DNA from 3 places in the Pantoea sp. Lu_F5_004 genome. Region 2 is predicted to be linked to each of the others. Evidence: predicted binding sites of a transcription regulator. Region 2 holds the regulator's gene; each other region holds the start of a gene.
What was found. The regulator LexA, encoded in region 2, represses DNA repair genes until DNA is damaged. The targets are predictions, from matches to a motif close to TNCTGTATGTACATACAGNA.
Positions count from the first base shown of each region.

Region 1 (4,426 bases), 2.0 Mb from region 2:
CGTCCGGTGCTGCGCCGTATTCTCGATAACGAATGTGAAGTGAAACGTCTGCTGCAGGCGCGGATGGATGAGCTGGCCTCACTGGTGGGTCAGAACAGCCGCCAGAAATCGGTGATGTCCGCTTATAGCAATCAAGGCGGCGTTGTTATGGTGCCGCACGAAACCCTCTCCTGATCACCTGCTCTGTCACGCCGCCAGATTTATTTTTCTGCGCGGCATCTCTTTTTTGCCGCTTACTCCATACTTGATTTTCATCATCCCCTGGAGTGTGGTACATGCAAAACCCAACGTTATTACAGTTTTTCCATTGGTATTACCCGGATGGCAGCAAACTGTGGCCGGAAGTCGCCGATCGTGCGGCCTGGCTCAGCGAAATAGGTATCACCATGGCGTGGTTGCCACCGTGCTACAAAGGAGATTCGGGTGGCTATTCTGTCGGTTACGACAGCTACGATCTGTTTGACCTGGGTGAATTTGATCAGAAAGGGGGTGTTGCCACCAAATATGGTGACAAACAGCAGTTACTGGCGGCAACAGAAGCCCTGCGCAGTCACAACGTTGGAGTGCTGCTGGATGTGGTACTCAACCACAAAATGGGTGCCGACGAGAAAGAGGCGATCAGCGTTAACCGCGTCAATCCCGATAACCGCGATGAAATCTACGACGAGGTGGTCGGGTGCGAGGCCTGGACGAAATTTACGTTTCCGGCGCGCGCCGGGGAGTTTTCGAAATTTGTCTGGGATCACAAATGCTTTAGCGGCGTAGACCACATCGAAAATCCGGACGAAAACGGCGTATTCAAAATCATCAATGACTACACCGCTGAAGGCTGGAACGACCAGGTTGATAACGAACTGGGTAATTTCGACTATCTGATGGGTGCCAACATCGATTTTCGCAACAACGCGGTCAGGGAAGAGCTCAAATACTGGGCGCGCTGGGTGATGGAACAGGTGCCCTGCACCGGCTTTCGTCTCGATGCGGTAAAACATATCCCGGCCTGGTTCTACAAAGAGTGGATCGATCATATTCAGGAAGTTGCTGAAGAGCCGATGTTTATCGTCGCGGAATACTGGTCGTTTGAAACGGAGAAGCTGCAGGAGTATGTGCATCAGGTGGAAGGCAAAACCATGCTGTTTGATGCGCCACTGCACATGAACTTTCACCAGGCCTCAACCGCGGGCAGCGCCTACGATATGAGCCAGATCTTTGCTAACTCGCTGGTGGTCGCTGATCCGTGGCATGCCGTGACGATCGTGGCTAACCACGACACCCAGCCGCTGCAGTCGTTGGAAGCACCGGTAGAAGCCTGGTTCAAACCGCTGGCCTATGCGCTGATCCTGTTGCGTGAACAGGGTGTGCCCACCATCTTCTATCCCGACCTGTTCGGGGCGACCTATGAAGATGAAGGCGGCGACGGCGAGAAGCACAAAATTGAGATGCCGGTGATCCCTGAACTGGAAGGATTGATCCGGGCGCGCCAGCAGTATGGCTGGGGCGTGCAGACCGACTATTTTGATCACCCAAATTGCGTGGCCTTCAGCCGCAGCGGCACCGAAACACAGCCAGGCTGTGTGGTGATCATGTCGAACGGCGATGCCGGTGAGAAAAGCGTGCCAATGGGTGAAGGTTTTGCTGGCAAGGTCTGGCGCGATCATCTGGGTAACCGTGAAGAGACCATTACTGCCGACGAGCACGGCACGGCGGTCTTTGTCTGTAACGGTGGCAGTGTCAGCGTCTGGGTGGTTGCAGAATAAGCTCGTTGCAGAAGAAATGACTCAAAACTAAAACCGCCCCGGCAGACAGAAGCGTAAAGTGCGCTCTGCCCGTCGGGGCGGTTTTGTAATGGGTCGGCTGTTACGACTTCGCGTTATTTTCTGTAATCGGTGTGCGCAGCAGTTGCGGTTCGATGTTCTGAATCACCGCGGCTTTCGGCTGCTTCGCCACCTCGTCAAGTGCCTGCTGACACTCAACGGTCGGACGCGCCACTTTACGCAGAGTCATCCTGTCATAACTCAGCTCGCCATTCTCCACGACCAGCGGCATCACCCGCACCTGACGCGTTACATTGACATAATCGCCGCTTAACCGGGTCAGTTTGCCCGGCTTCGCAATCACCCGCATCCACTGACGGCAGTCCAGCGTGCTGCCATCCGCATTGATGATCACACTGGCTATCGCCTTATCGCTGATCAGGCTGCTCTGTGGGCCGACGGTTTGCCAGGTTCCCTGCAGTTCAGCGGGCGCCGGTGTTTGCACCGCATTCTCATAATCGTTGATTTGTGCACAGCCACTCAGTGCCAGCGCGGCAATCAGCATCCACTTTTTCATGTTTAATCCCTAAGATCCCATCAATGGCGGCTACGTTATAATTTTTCCACCGCGTTGCGCAAGGTATCTGGGTGTTCAAACACCACGCAGACCCTGATTGCGCCAGAATTTAACCCGCAGCGAGGCTCACGGTCAGGTTTTTGACCGAAAGTTCAGAGGCTGAACTGATGCAAAGCCCCGCCGTTGTCACGCCTGACAAGCGGAAGACAACCCGCTACACTGACGCGCTGCAACAGACTTTCAGGAATATGAATATGAAAACGCCAGAAGCCTACTATGCCCAGGCGCGCGAGATGTTTTTTACCGCGCATCCCGACTTTCAGTCTGCACTTGATGAATTAACAGAGAGCGACGCCCGTGCAGCTAACCTGTCACTGCGACAGCTGCGCGAATGGCATGCCGAGCGCATCTATGCGGCCTTTTTGCGGCAGAAGAATCTGGATGGAATGATCTTTTCTATTCAGCTCGCTGAGCCGGATAAAGCGGTGGCGGCTGAAGCTATCGAGACCTATCTCAAATCTCATGCTGAGTCGCTGGGGATGAGCTGGGAAGAGTTTTGCATCAAAAACGAGCTATAATCAGGGCCGCGCTGAAGTTGTATATTGCAAACACCTCCAACCAGTTCCGGCACTGCAGATAAAGTTGTACTAACCGGGGGAAAGTGTATAACTTCGGCGTGCGACTAAGGTCGTGATTGTCCTTTAACGAATAGTGCTTATGCACTGCCTCTGCAGGTGTTGTCTCAATTCCACCTCCAGAGGCGAATTTTTTATCCGCCCCTACCCCTCACCTTCCGTCGCCTTACCCTTTACTTCAACATAACTTGCTACCGCCAGCAGACGATTAATATGCGTCAGCAGCAGATCCACATCAGACTGCAGAAAATCGGTCGAAGATTTCGACGCGGTAATAATGGCATCCTGCACCGTTTCTGAAATGGTCAGCGAGTTGTCCTGTTTCGCCTGCACCAGCAGCGCTGCAACCAGCAGAGACTGCGCTTCAAGTTGCGCCGTCAACTCTTTTGCATCGACGTCCATCTTTGCCAGTTTTAGCAGAATATCAATTACCAGTTGTCGCATCGCGGACCTCCTAAAAGTAAGCCGCCATTATGTCGCGATGCGTGCGCATTTTGCTAGTCGAAGATTGAGGTTTATGCGAGATAAAAATTTACGCGAAATCGGGCACGCCGCCTTGCCACTGTTTTTATTTACAGTATTATATGTCAGCGATTTTGCCCTGAATGGATTGCCATCATGTTTGTTGAGTTGATTTATGACAAGCGCAACGTTGCCGGTTTACCGGGTGCCCGCGAGATGATTCGTGAGGAGCTGGAAAAGCGGGTGCATCGGGTGTTTCCTGACATTGAAGTTAAGGTCAAGCCGATGGAACGTAATGCGATTGATACTGATTTGAGTAAGAACGATAAAGCGACGGTTGCGCGAATTGTTGAAGAGATGTTCGACGAAGCGGAAATGTGGCTGGTGGCCGATTAATCCCTTAACGGCCACCACATCAGTTAGCGGGAGATGACTTAGCTCTCCTGCTCGCTGTGATTAATTTCAATCTCGATGTCCTGAATCGCGGCATCCAGATCTTCCAGCAGTTTACCCTGCTTATTGAGCAGCGCATCGATTCGGTCGGCGTTGGTCTTGTCTTTATACTCACCGGCATCAAACGCTAACCATTGGCTGGAAAGGGTTTCGGTGTTGGTCTGAGCATAGTGACGCATCTCTTTTAGCTGAGAAGTCACGTCACGCAGATATTCAGTTTTGGTTTTGGTTTCTGTTGAATCGCTCATGCTAAATTTCCTTCTGGTCATTTATCCAAAGTGAGTAGGCTTAGCGGTTCATCAACCGGCCAATCAGCGGGCCTGCATTCAGGTACAAAATGTTGCCCGGAGATTTAAAACTAGTCGATAATAGCGAAGCCGCATTAAGAATAATCGGAAGTTATGGTTTCTGACCGGATTTCTCTGCTGGTACCTCACTCTCAGTGACGACCTCTTTGACTTTTATGACCGTTTTGTCGGCTATGCGATCTGGTATTGCATCCAGCTTATGCTGTATTACAGTAACCTGATCGGTCAGCAACTCCA
Region 1 is NZ_CP194946.1:1,712,629-1,717,054, reverse strand. It holds gene fliT (flagella biosynthesis regulatory protein FliT) at 1-174, shown strand, start outside; gene amyA (alpha-amylase) at 276-1,757, shown strand; gene yedD (lipoprotein YedD) at 1,858-2,331, opposite strand; gene ACR8BN_RS07895 (DUF6388 family protein) at 2,586-2,909, shown strand; gene iraP (anti-adapter protein IraP) at 3,111-3,410, opposite strand; gene ACR8BN_RS07885 (DinI-like family protein) at 3,585-3,824, shown strand; gene ACR8BN_RS07880 (hypothetical protein) at 3,863-4,129, opposite strand; gene ACR8BN_RS07875 (hypothetical protein) at 4,281-4,426, opposite strand, start outside.
Region 1: the regulator LexA is predicted to act here: its motif matches at 3,527-3,546, upstream of ACR8BN_RS07885 (DinI-like family protein).

Region 2 (4,426 bases):
TGAATATGCTGCTTTTTCAGGCAAATGATGCTGTTTTTTCAGACGAAACCAACCTCAGCGCCGCGAAACTATGTGTGATAAAATAACATCACTTATCCAGCGGAGAATTTTCATGACAAACATGACGTCGCAGCAAATTTTGATTCAGGCCGAAAAGATGTGCCTGCAGCGCGGTGTGCGTCTGACTTCGCAGCGTGCTGAAGTGTTGCGCCTGATGGCCGAGCAGCCTGGCTCGATCAGCGCCTACGATCTGCTGGATCAACTCCGGGTCAGCGAGCCGCAGGCCAAGCCTCCCACGGTTTATCGGGCGCTTGATTTCCTGCTGGAGCAGGGTTTCATTCATCGGGTGGAATCCAACAACAGCTACGTCATGTGTCACCATTTTGAGGCACCAGCACATACGTCGGTGATGCTGGTCTGTGACCGCTGTGCCGCCGTTACAGAGAAGCAGGCGCAGGGCGTAGAGAAGATTATTGCTAGCCTGGCAGGTGAAGCGCAGTTTGCATTACGCCACAGCGTGATTGAAGCGCATGGTTTATGTGAAAGTTGTGCTGCGGTTGAAGCCTGTACGCACCATGAAAGCTGCGAGCATGACCATCAGGATGAGGGTAAAAAGCGGGGGAAACGCGGATAATCGGCACATCCTTGTGCGGTTCCGGTGAGGGCCCACCGGAACGCATTCAGCTGATTATCAAGCTATTGTCTGATTACCAGCGGTGATCTTTGTTCTGACCTTCCCAGTCGGTTACTTCGCGCTCGGCTTCATCTTTCGTAGAGCCGTAACGCTCCTGGATTTTGCCGACCAGCTGATCGCGTTTACCTTCGATAACCTGCATATCATCGTCGGTCAGCTTGCCCCATTTCTCTTTCATTTTGCCTTTGAACTGCTTCCAGTTGCCGCTTGCTTCGTCTTTATTCATGGCAGACCTCCAATCCTCGGGTTTAATGATTATCTTGCTGCTTAACAAAATAACGATACAAAGCGCTGGTTAACTGCGCTGCATAAAGTTAATTGTAGTAGCCAATTTCTTAACCGTGGAATAATACAGAATAATCCGTATCGGCTTGCGTGCAGCAACGGCTGACTCAGGCATCAAACCAGCTGTTCTGACGCCAGTGTTTACGCCAGATGAGCCACAGCGACAGGCCGCGCAGCGCCAGGAAAACCGTGACTGCCAGCCAAAGACCATGGTTACCCAGCACCGGTACGCTAAGCAGTGTCAGAAAATAGCCGGCTGCGGCTACTACCATGCTGTTACGCATCTCGCGCCCGCGCGTCGCCCCGATGAACATGCCATCCAGCAGATAACACCAGACGCCGATCAACGGCATTATCATCTGCCAGATCAGATAGCGGTCCGCTGTCTGCTGAAGTGACTGAAGAGAGGTCAGCAGGGTAACGATCTGCGGGCCAAAAATGGCATAGATCAGCGAGAAGAACAGCGCCACCACCACCGCCTGCCGACAGGCAGAGTGCCAGACGCGCAGGAGTTTGCTGCCATCTTTTGCACCATGCGCCTCACCCGCAAAAGCTTCAACCGCATAGGCAAAGCCATCCAGCGCGTAGGCAGTAAAAGTAATAAACATCAGTAATACCGCGTTAACCGCCACCACATCAGGGCCGAGTCGCGCGCCCAGCACGGTCAGCGAGGCGAAACAGAGTTGCAGCATCAGAGAGCGCAGCATGATATCCCGGTTCAGTCGCAGCAGCCGGCCGCTGTCACCGCGCCAGCTCTGCTTCAGCAGGCTAAGCGTAATTCCGCGCAGTTTTAGCACCCGCCAGACCATGATGCTGCCGACACCCAGCGTGATGTACTCTGCCAGCGCCGTGGCGGTGGCCGCCCCCGCGACACCCCAGTGCAGCCCCATCACCAGCCAGAGATCGAGCACGATGTTAACCAGGTTCCCCACGACCAGCAGGATCACCGGCGCGCGTGCATACTGCACGCCCAGCAGCCAGCCCAGAATGACCAGGTTTGCCAGCGTGGCAGGCGCACTGAGCCAGCGAATCTGAATAAACAGTGCCGCCTGTTCGAGTACATCGGGATTGCCGCCAACCAGATGGGTCGACAGCTGAATAATCGGATAACGCAAAGCGATGAACAGTACGCCCGCCAGCAGCGCGATAATCAGCGGTTGCGTCAGCGCGCGCGCCAGAGCGGTTTTATCGCCCGCGCCAAACGCCTGTGCCGTAAGGCCAGTAGTACTCATTCGAAGGAAAAGCAGCAGCATAAAAAGGAAGCTGGTCACTGTCGTCCCGACCGCAACCCCGCCAAGATAGACAGGGCTGTCGAGATGACCAATTACTGCAGTATCGACCACTCCCAGTAAGGGAACGGTGATGTTTGAAAGGATCATCGGCAGCGCAAGCCGCCAGAGATTTTTATCGGTTGCCGTAATAAAGCGCATTCGCCGTTCCGTGCTCAGTGTCGCTGCGCAAAAGAGGCAGCGACAAAATTAGGGCAGACAGAATAGCATCAGAGAAGACGAATGCACGCTGGCAGAAGAATCAGAGCCACTCGCCGTTGCGCACCACGCCAACTGCCAGACCTTCAATGGTCAGTGACTGCGCACGGGTATCGACAACAATCGGGTCAAAATCGCTGTTTTCAGGCAGCAGATGCACGATAGCACCCTGCTTTTTCCAGCGCTTAACGGTGACTTCATCATCAATGCGGGCAACCACAACCTGGCCGTTACGCACATCCTGGGTTTTATGCACCGCGAGCAGGTCGCCATCCATAATCCCGATATCTTTCATCGACATTCCGCTGACGCGCAGCAGGAAGTCAGCAGACGGCTTAAACAGGCCCGGATCGACCTTATAGTGGGTTTCGATATGTTCCTGCGCCATGATCGGCTCACCGGCAGCAACCCGCCCAATCAGCGGTAGCCCTTCTGAGGCTTCTACTTCCATTAACAGTCGAATGCCGCGCGATGCACCGGAAACGATCTCGATGACGCCTTTGCGCGCCAGCGCTTTCAGATGCTCTTCTGCCGCATTCGGCGAACGGAAGCCCAGCTGCGCGGCGATCTCGGCACGCGTAGGCGGCATGCCCGTTGAAGAAATATGGTCGCGAATCAGGTCATAGACCTGCTGCTGCCTGCTGGTTAATGCTTTCATCCCGCCCCCTGGTTGTTTATACAGTCGCTGTGAGTATATACAGGTATTGGTGAAATGGAAACCGATTGTCAGGGAAAACGCGCCCTCAGACGCGTTATGGAAGGCTTATCGCAAATGTGTCCAGAGCAGCGCGATCCAGACGAAGAGTGCCAGTAAGATGCTGATCAACACCGCCGCCGAACCCATGTCTTTTGCCCGGCCCGCCAGCGGATGATGCTCCTGACCAATACGGTCGACCACCGCTTCAATGGCGCTATTGAGGATTTCAACAATGACCACCAGCACCACCGTCCCAATCATGAGGATGCGGGCGACCACATCGACATCCAGCCAGCACGCGATAACAATAGCGGCCAGCGCAGCCAGCGCTTCCTGCCGAAACGCAGCTTCATGTTGCCAGGCGGCACGCAGTCCCTGCCATGAGTAACCTGCAGCTTTTACTATTCTGATAAGTCCGGTGGCATTATTTGCCATGATGTGGGAACCCTTTCATCGGATTGACGTCAATGTCTGGGCTGCGTGCAATTGGCACCACCACAGATCTTCGCTGCGCTTTCTGGTATGCTTGCGGCGCTTTGCTAACAAGAGGCTTCATGTTGTCTATGTCAGGTTGGCGTAAACTCTATTACAAACTGCTTAATTTACCACTGTCGTTTTTGGTAAAAAGTAAGGCCATTCCGGCCGATCCCGTGTCTGAACATGGTCTGGATCCGACCCGACCTATTATGTATGTTTTGCCTTACGATTCGAAGGCCGACTTACTGACTTTACGCGCACAGTGTCTGCGGCATCATCTGCCCGACCCGCTCACTCCGCTGGAGATTGATGGTTCTCTGCTGCCGCGTCACGTGTTTATCCACAATGGCCCACGCGTCTTCCCCTATTTTGTGCCCAGCGTTGAATCTGTGAAAATCTTTCACGATTACCTGGACCTGCATCGCAATAACCCTAAGCTGGATATTCAGATGCTGCCGGTCACGGTGATGTTTGGCCGCGCACCAGGACGTGAAGTCCAGGGCGAAGCAACGCCACACCTGCGGGTGCTGAACGGGGTGCAGAAGTTCTTTGCGGTGATCTGGCACGGGCGCGACAGTTTTGTCCGCTTCTCACCGACGGTGTCGCTGCGCCGCATGGCAACTGAACACGGTACGGATCAGTCGATCGCCCAGAAGCTGGCTCGCGTGGCGCGCATTCATTTTGCCCGCCAGCGGCTGGCGGCGATTGGCCCGCGCTTGCCGGCGCGTCAGGATCTGTTTAATCGTCTGCTGCAATCCAAAGCGATTGAAAAAGCAGTAGAGGATG
Region 2 is NZ_CP194946.1:3,844,992-3,849,417, forward strand. It holds gene zur (zinc uptake transcriptional repressor Zur) at 113-634, shown strand; gene ACR8BN_RS17850 (CsbD family protein) at 708-920, opposite strand; gene dinF (MATE family efflux transporter DinF) at 1,087-2,409, opposite strand; gene lexA (transcriptional repressor LexA) at 2,510-3,124, opposite strand; gene ACR8BN_RS17865 (diacylglycerol kinase) at 3,230-3,598, opposite strand; gene plsB (glycerol-3-phosphate 1-O-acyltransferase PlsB) at 3,727-4,426, shown strand, end outside.

Region 3 (4,426 bases), 1.1 Mb from region 2:
TCGAACAGATCTTTTTTCAGTCGGGCATCGGTTAACAGGTGAGAGTAAAGGTCGAAAATGGCCGCACTCTCTTTCTGAGCGCTGGCGCTGAAGCGTTTACTGAAGCGACGAAATTCACTGGTGGCTTCGCTCATGGCGAGCGACAGACGCTCACGTTCGCGATGAACATCCAGCGTTGAGGCAGCCGAAACCTGATCGAGCAGTGGCTGCGTCTCATCTACCCAGCCCGGTGCCACCGCCACGCCAGGCGCAGCTGCAATCGCGCGCACCCGCGTCTGCCGGAACTGACCAAACAGCTGGGCCATCTGCGACTGCGACAGCAATGCCGCCATCTGGGTGGCAAGGGTGACCAGAAACGACTCTTCGCTTTCATCAAACTGACGGTGCTCGCGCTGCTGCACCACCAGCACGCCAAGTAACTGGCGACGGCTGATAATCGGCACGCCGAGGAAGGAGCGGTAGCGCTCCTCTTTCACTGCGGGGATATATTTAAAGCTGGGATGACTCTGGGCGTCAGCAAGGTTAATCGGTTCGGCCAGACGGCCCACTAAACCGACGATCCCCTCGTCAAACGCCAGGGTCACGGTGCGGCCACGCGGTTTTTTAAGTCCGCGCGTCGCCATCAGGTAGTAGCAGTGACGATCGTGGTCGGCGAGGTAAACGGAACAGACTTCCGTATCCATCGCCAGACAGATCTCATTAACCAGGATGTCGAGTGCTTCATTGAGACGCGGCGCACTCGCCACTTTTTCTACAATTTCGCGCAACTGAGTGAGCATAAAGGGCGTGGCCTATCCTCTCTTACGTCGATGGGCAGGATTATTTCGCTGCCCCGCACTCTCCTGCATAGACATCACCACGCCAGCGAATTCCTTCATCACCCGACGATAAACGTCGCGCTTAAAGGAGACAACCTGACGCACCGGATACCAGAAACTGACCCAGCGCCAGCCATCGAACTCGGGCGTGCTGCTGTGCTGCACATTGATATCCGCGTCATTACACATTAACTGCAGAAGAAACCACTTTTGTTTCTGGCCGATACATACCGGCTTTGTGTCCCAACGCACCAAACGTTTTGGCAACTTGTAACGTAACCAGTTACGGGTAGAAGCAAGTATTCGAACATCTTTCCGGTGTAATCCGACCTCTTCGAACAGTTCGCGATACATCGCCTGTTCTGCGGTTTCACCGGGATTGATGCCTCCCTGAGGAAATTGCCAGGAGTGCTGTCCAAAGCGCCTGGCCCATAACACTTGTCCCTGCCGGTTACAGATTACGATACCAACATTCGGGCGGTAGCCATCATCATCGATCACCGGACTACCTCAAAGCAAAATTTGAATGAGCTGATTGTTTCACACTCCTTACAGGCGGTAAACCACTGGATTCACGGGGGGTTAAGCCATCAGCGTCGGGATAACTCACAGAAAATGGCAAAGTTATAAACAATGACCGTGAAAAAGATCGATCTTATTCACCTTTTCTGTGGATAGCTTTGTGCAGAACGCGGGAGTTATCTGAATAACCTTTTCCATGCGCGCTGGAGAGCCGAAAAAAGATAACAACACATACATATGATTTTTAATGATATTAAATCAAAAATCTTATCGATAAATCTTTCATAAACAGTGAATATTTTCATGGCAACTGACAATTGCTTAAAATATAAGCACACTGCTTTTTATCCACAGATAATCGCTCAGGGTTAGGCCAGAGCGGCGAAATAATGGCCAGATCGTGAAAAGTCAAGGCTGTAAATGGAACCAGTACCGCACTCAGTCGGTGGTTATCCCATTTTTCTGTGGATAACCGGGCTGGAGATCCTGTTCATTGTTGCGGGTAAGCTGGGATAACCCTGAAGCATTCAGGGCGGCGAGCATGCAATCCGCTAAAAAAAGCACGATCTATCATGTTATTATCGATCCCTGACGCGGATTATTTAAGTGAGAAACGTGACTCACCTGCTGTTGTACAAATTTTAATCATTGCGAGTGTTCACCATGAGTTACCAGCCAGGACCACCCGAAGATGAAGCCAGCCTGCTGGCACGCGCGCAGGATTTAGCCGGTTTGACCCTGGAAACCCTGGCCGCGCGCGCCGGTCTGCCCATGCCTGCGGATCTTAAACGCGACAAGGGCTGGGTCGGCATCCTGCTGGAGTGGCATCTTGGTGCCAGCGCAGGCAGCAAAGCGGAGCAGGACTTTGCCCATCTGGGTATCGAACTGAAAACTATCCCGATTGATGCGGAGGGTAAACCGCTGGAAACCACCTTTGTCTGCGTGGCACCTCTGACCGGCAACAGCGGCGTGACCTGGCTCACCAGCCATGTGCGCCACAAGCTGGCGCGGGTATTGTGGATCCCGGTTGAAGGCGGGCGTGAGATTCCGCTGCGGGAACGCCGTGTCGGCGCGCCGCTGTTATGGAGCCCCGATGCGGAAGAAGATGAGATGCTGCGGCAGGACTGGGAAGAGCTGATGGATATGATTGTGCTGGGTCGCGTAGAGCAGATTACCGCGCGACATGGTGCCTGGCTGCAAATCCGGCCCAAAGCCGCCAATAGCAAAGCGCTGACAGAAGGAATCGGCGATCAGGGCCAGCCAATCATGACGCTGCCGCGCGGTTTCTACCTGAAGAAAAGCTTCACCGGGCCCCTGCTGGCGCGTCATTTTCTCCTCTGAACGTCGCCACCCGCGTTGATGTGTCGCAATTTTGTGGGAGATCGGCGAGTTGAATGCGTATAATCGCCGTTTACTTTTCGTTTAGGATTAAATGTCGGTATGTTTGAGTGGATTTCCGATCCCAACGCCTGGCTGGCGCTGGGCACCCTGACCATCCTTGAGGTGGTGCTGGGTATTGATAACATCATTTTCCTGTCGCTGGTGGTCGCTAAACTGCCAAAACACCAGCAAGCCAGCGCGCGTCGCATTGGTCTGATGGGCGCGATGCTGATGCGTCTTGGCCTGCTGGCTTCTATCGCCTGGGTAGCCCGTCTGACTAATCCGCTCTTTACGCTGATGGATCATGCGTTCTCGGCGCGCGATCTGATTCTGCTGTTCGGCGGACTGTTCCTTCTGTGGAAATCGAGCATGGAGATCCATGAAACGATCGAAGGCAGCGAAGGCGAACACAACACCCGCGTCCATTCCTTCCTGGGTGCGATTGTGCAGATCATGATGCTCGACATTATTTTCAGCCTCGACTCGGTGATCACGGCCATCGGCCTCTCCGATCATCTGTTCATTATGATGGCGGCGGTGGTTATTGCCGTGCTGATGATGATGTTCGCTGCTCGCGCGATCGGTGAGTTTGTTGACCGCCATCCGTCAGTGAAAATGCTGGCTCTCTCTTTCCTGATTCTGGTCGGTTTCACCCTGATCCTGGAGAGTTTTGCGGTCCACGTACCAAAAGGTTACATTTATTTCGCTATGTTCTTCTCAATGGCGGTTGAGTGTCTTAACCTGATGCGCAGTAAGAAAAAGCACGCCTGATAAAGTCAAGGGCGAGCCTGCTCGCCCGGTTATTTTCAGATTTCTACGATTAACCCCGCCGGCAAAACCATTTATTACTACACTGTTTGCACTTGACCATTTGTGAGGATTTGGCGTGATGAAAGGGTTGGCAGGAGTAGCACTGGTGATGGTAACCGCCGCATTCTTAAGTGGATGCAGTTCTGATTATGTCATGGCGACCAAAGATGGCCGGATGATCATGACCGAAGGCAAGCCGAGCATCGATAAAGAGACCGGTCTGGTGGAGTACACAGACCAGACAGGTCATATGGTGCAGATTAACAGCGATGAGGTTTCGACGATCATTGAACGTTAAGTGCCCGATTTAATCGCCTGCCACCGATTCCCGGCTGGCAGGTGATTTCCCCGACTTTTCCCCCTTCCTTACCCGCCATTGCTCGCGCTATAGTCCCTGAGGACACAACATTCCATTCCATAAAGAAAAGGAAGCTGGCAATGCACTATCATCGTATTCCCCACAGCACGCTGGAAGTGAGTCAGCTGGGGTTGGGCACCATGACGTTTGGCGAACAGAACAGCGAAGCCGACGCCCATGCTCAACTGGATTTAGCTATCCGTTCCGGCATCAACTTTATTGATACTGCCGAGATGTATCCGGTGCCCCCGCGTCCGGAAACCCAGGGTCTGACCGAACAATATATTGGCAGCTGGCTTAAACAGCGCGGCAGCCGCGACAAAATCATTCTGGCCAGTAAAGTGGCCGGGCCTTCACGTGGCAATGATGCGTCGATTCGCCCGGATATGGCGCTGGACCGTAAAAACATCCGCGCAGCACTCGATGCCAGCCTGAAACGCCTGAATACTGACTACCTTGACCTCTACCAGCTGCACTGGCCACAGCGTCAGACCAACTATTTTGGCAAGCTCGGCTATCAGTACAGCGAAACCACTGC
Region 3 is NZ_CP194946.1:856,598-861,023, reverse strand. It holds gene ptsP (phosphoenolpyruvate--protein phosphotransferase) at 1-779, opposite strand, end outside; gene rppH (RNA pyrophosphohydrolase) at 792-1,319, opposite strand; gene mutH (DNA mismatch repair endonuclease MutH) at 2,004-2,681, shown strand; gene ACR8BN_RS04105 (TerC family protein) at 2,781-3,491, shown strand; gene ACR8BN_RS04100 (YgdI/YgdR family lipoprotein) at 3,610-3,828, shown strand; gene ACR8BN_RS04095 (NADP(H)-dependent aldo-keto reductase) at 3,969-4,426, shown strand, end outside.
Region 3: the regulator LexA is predicted to act here: its motif matches at 1,753-1,772, upstream of mutH (DNA mismatch repair endonuclease MutH).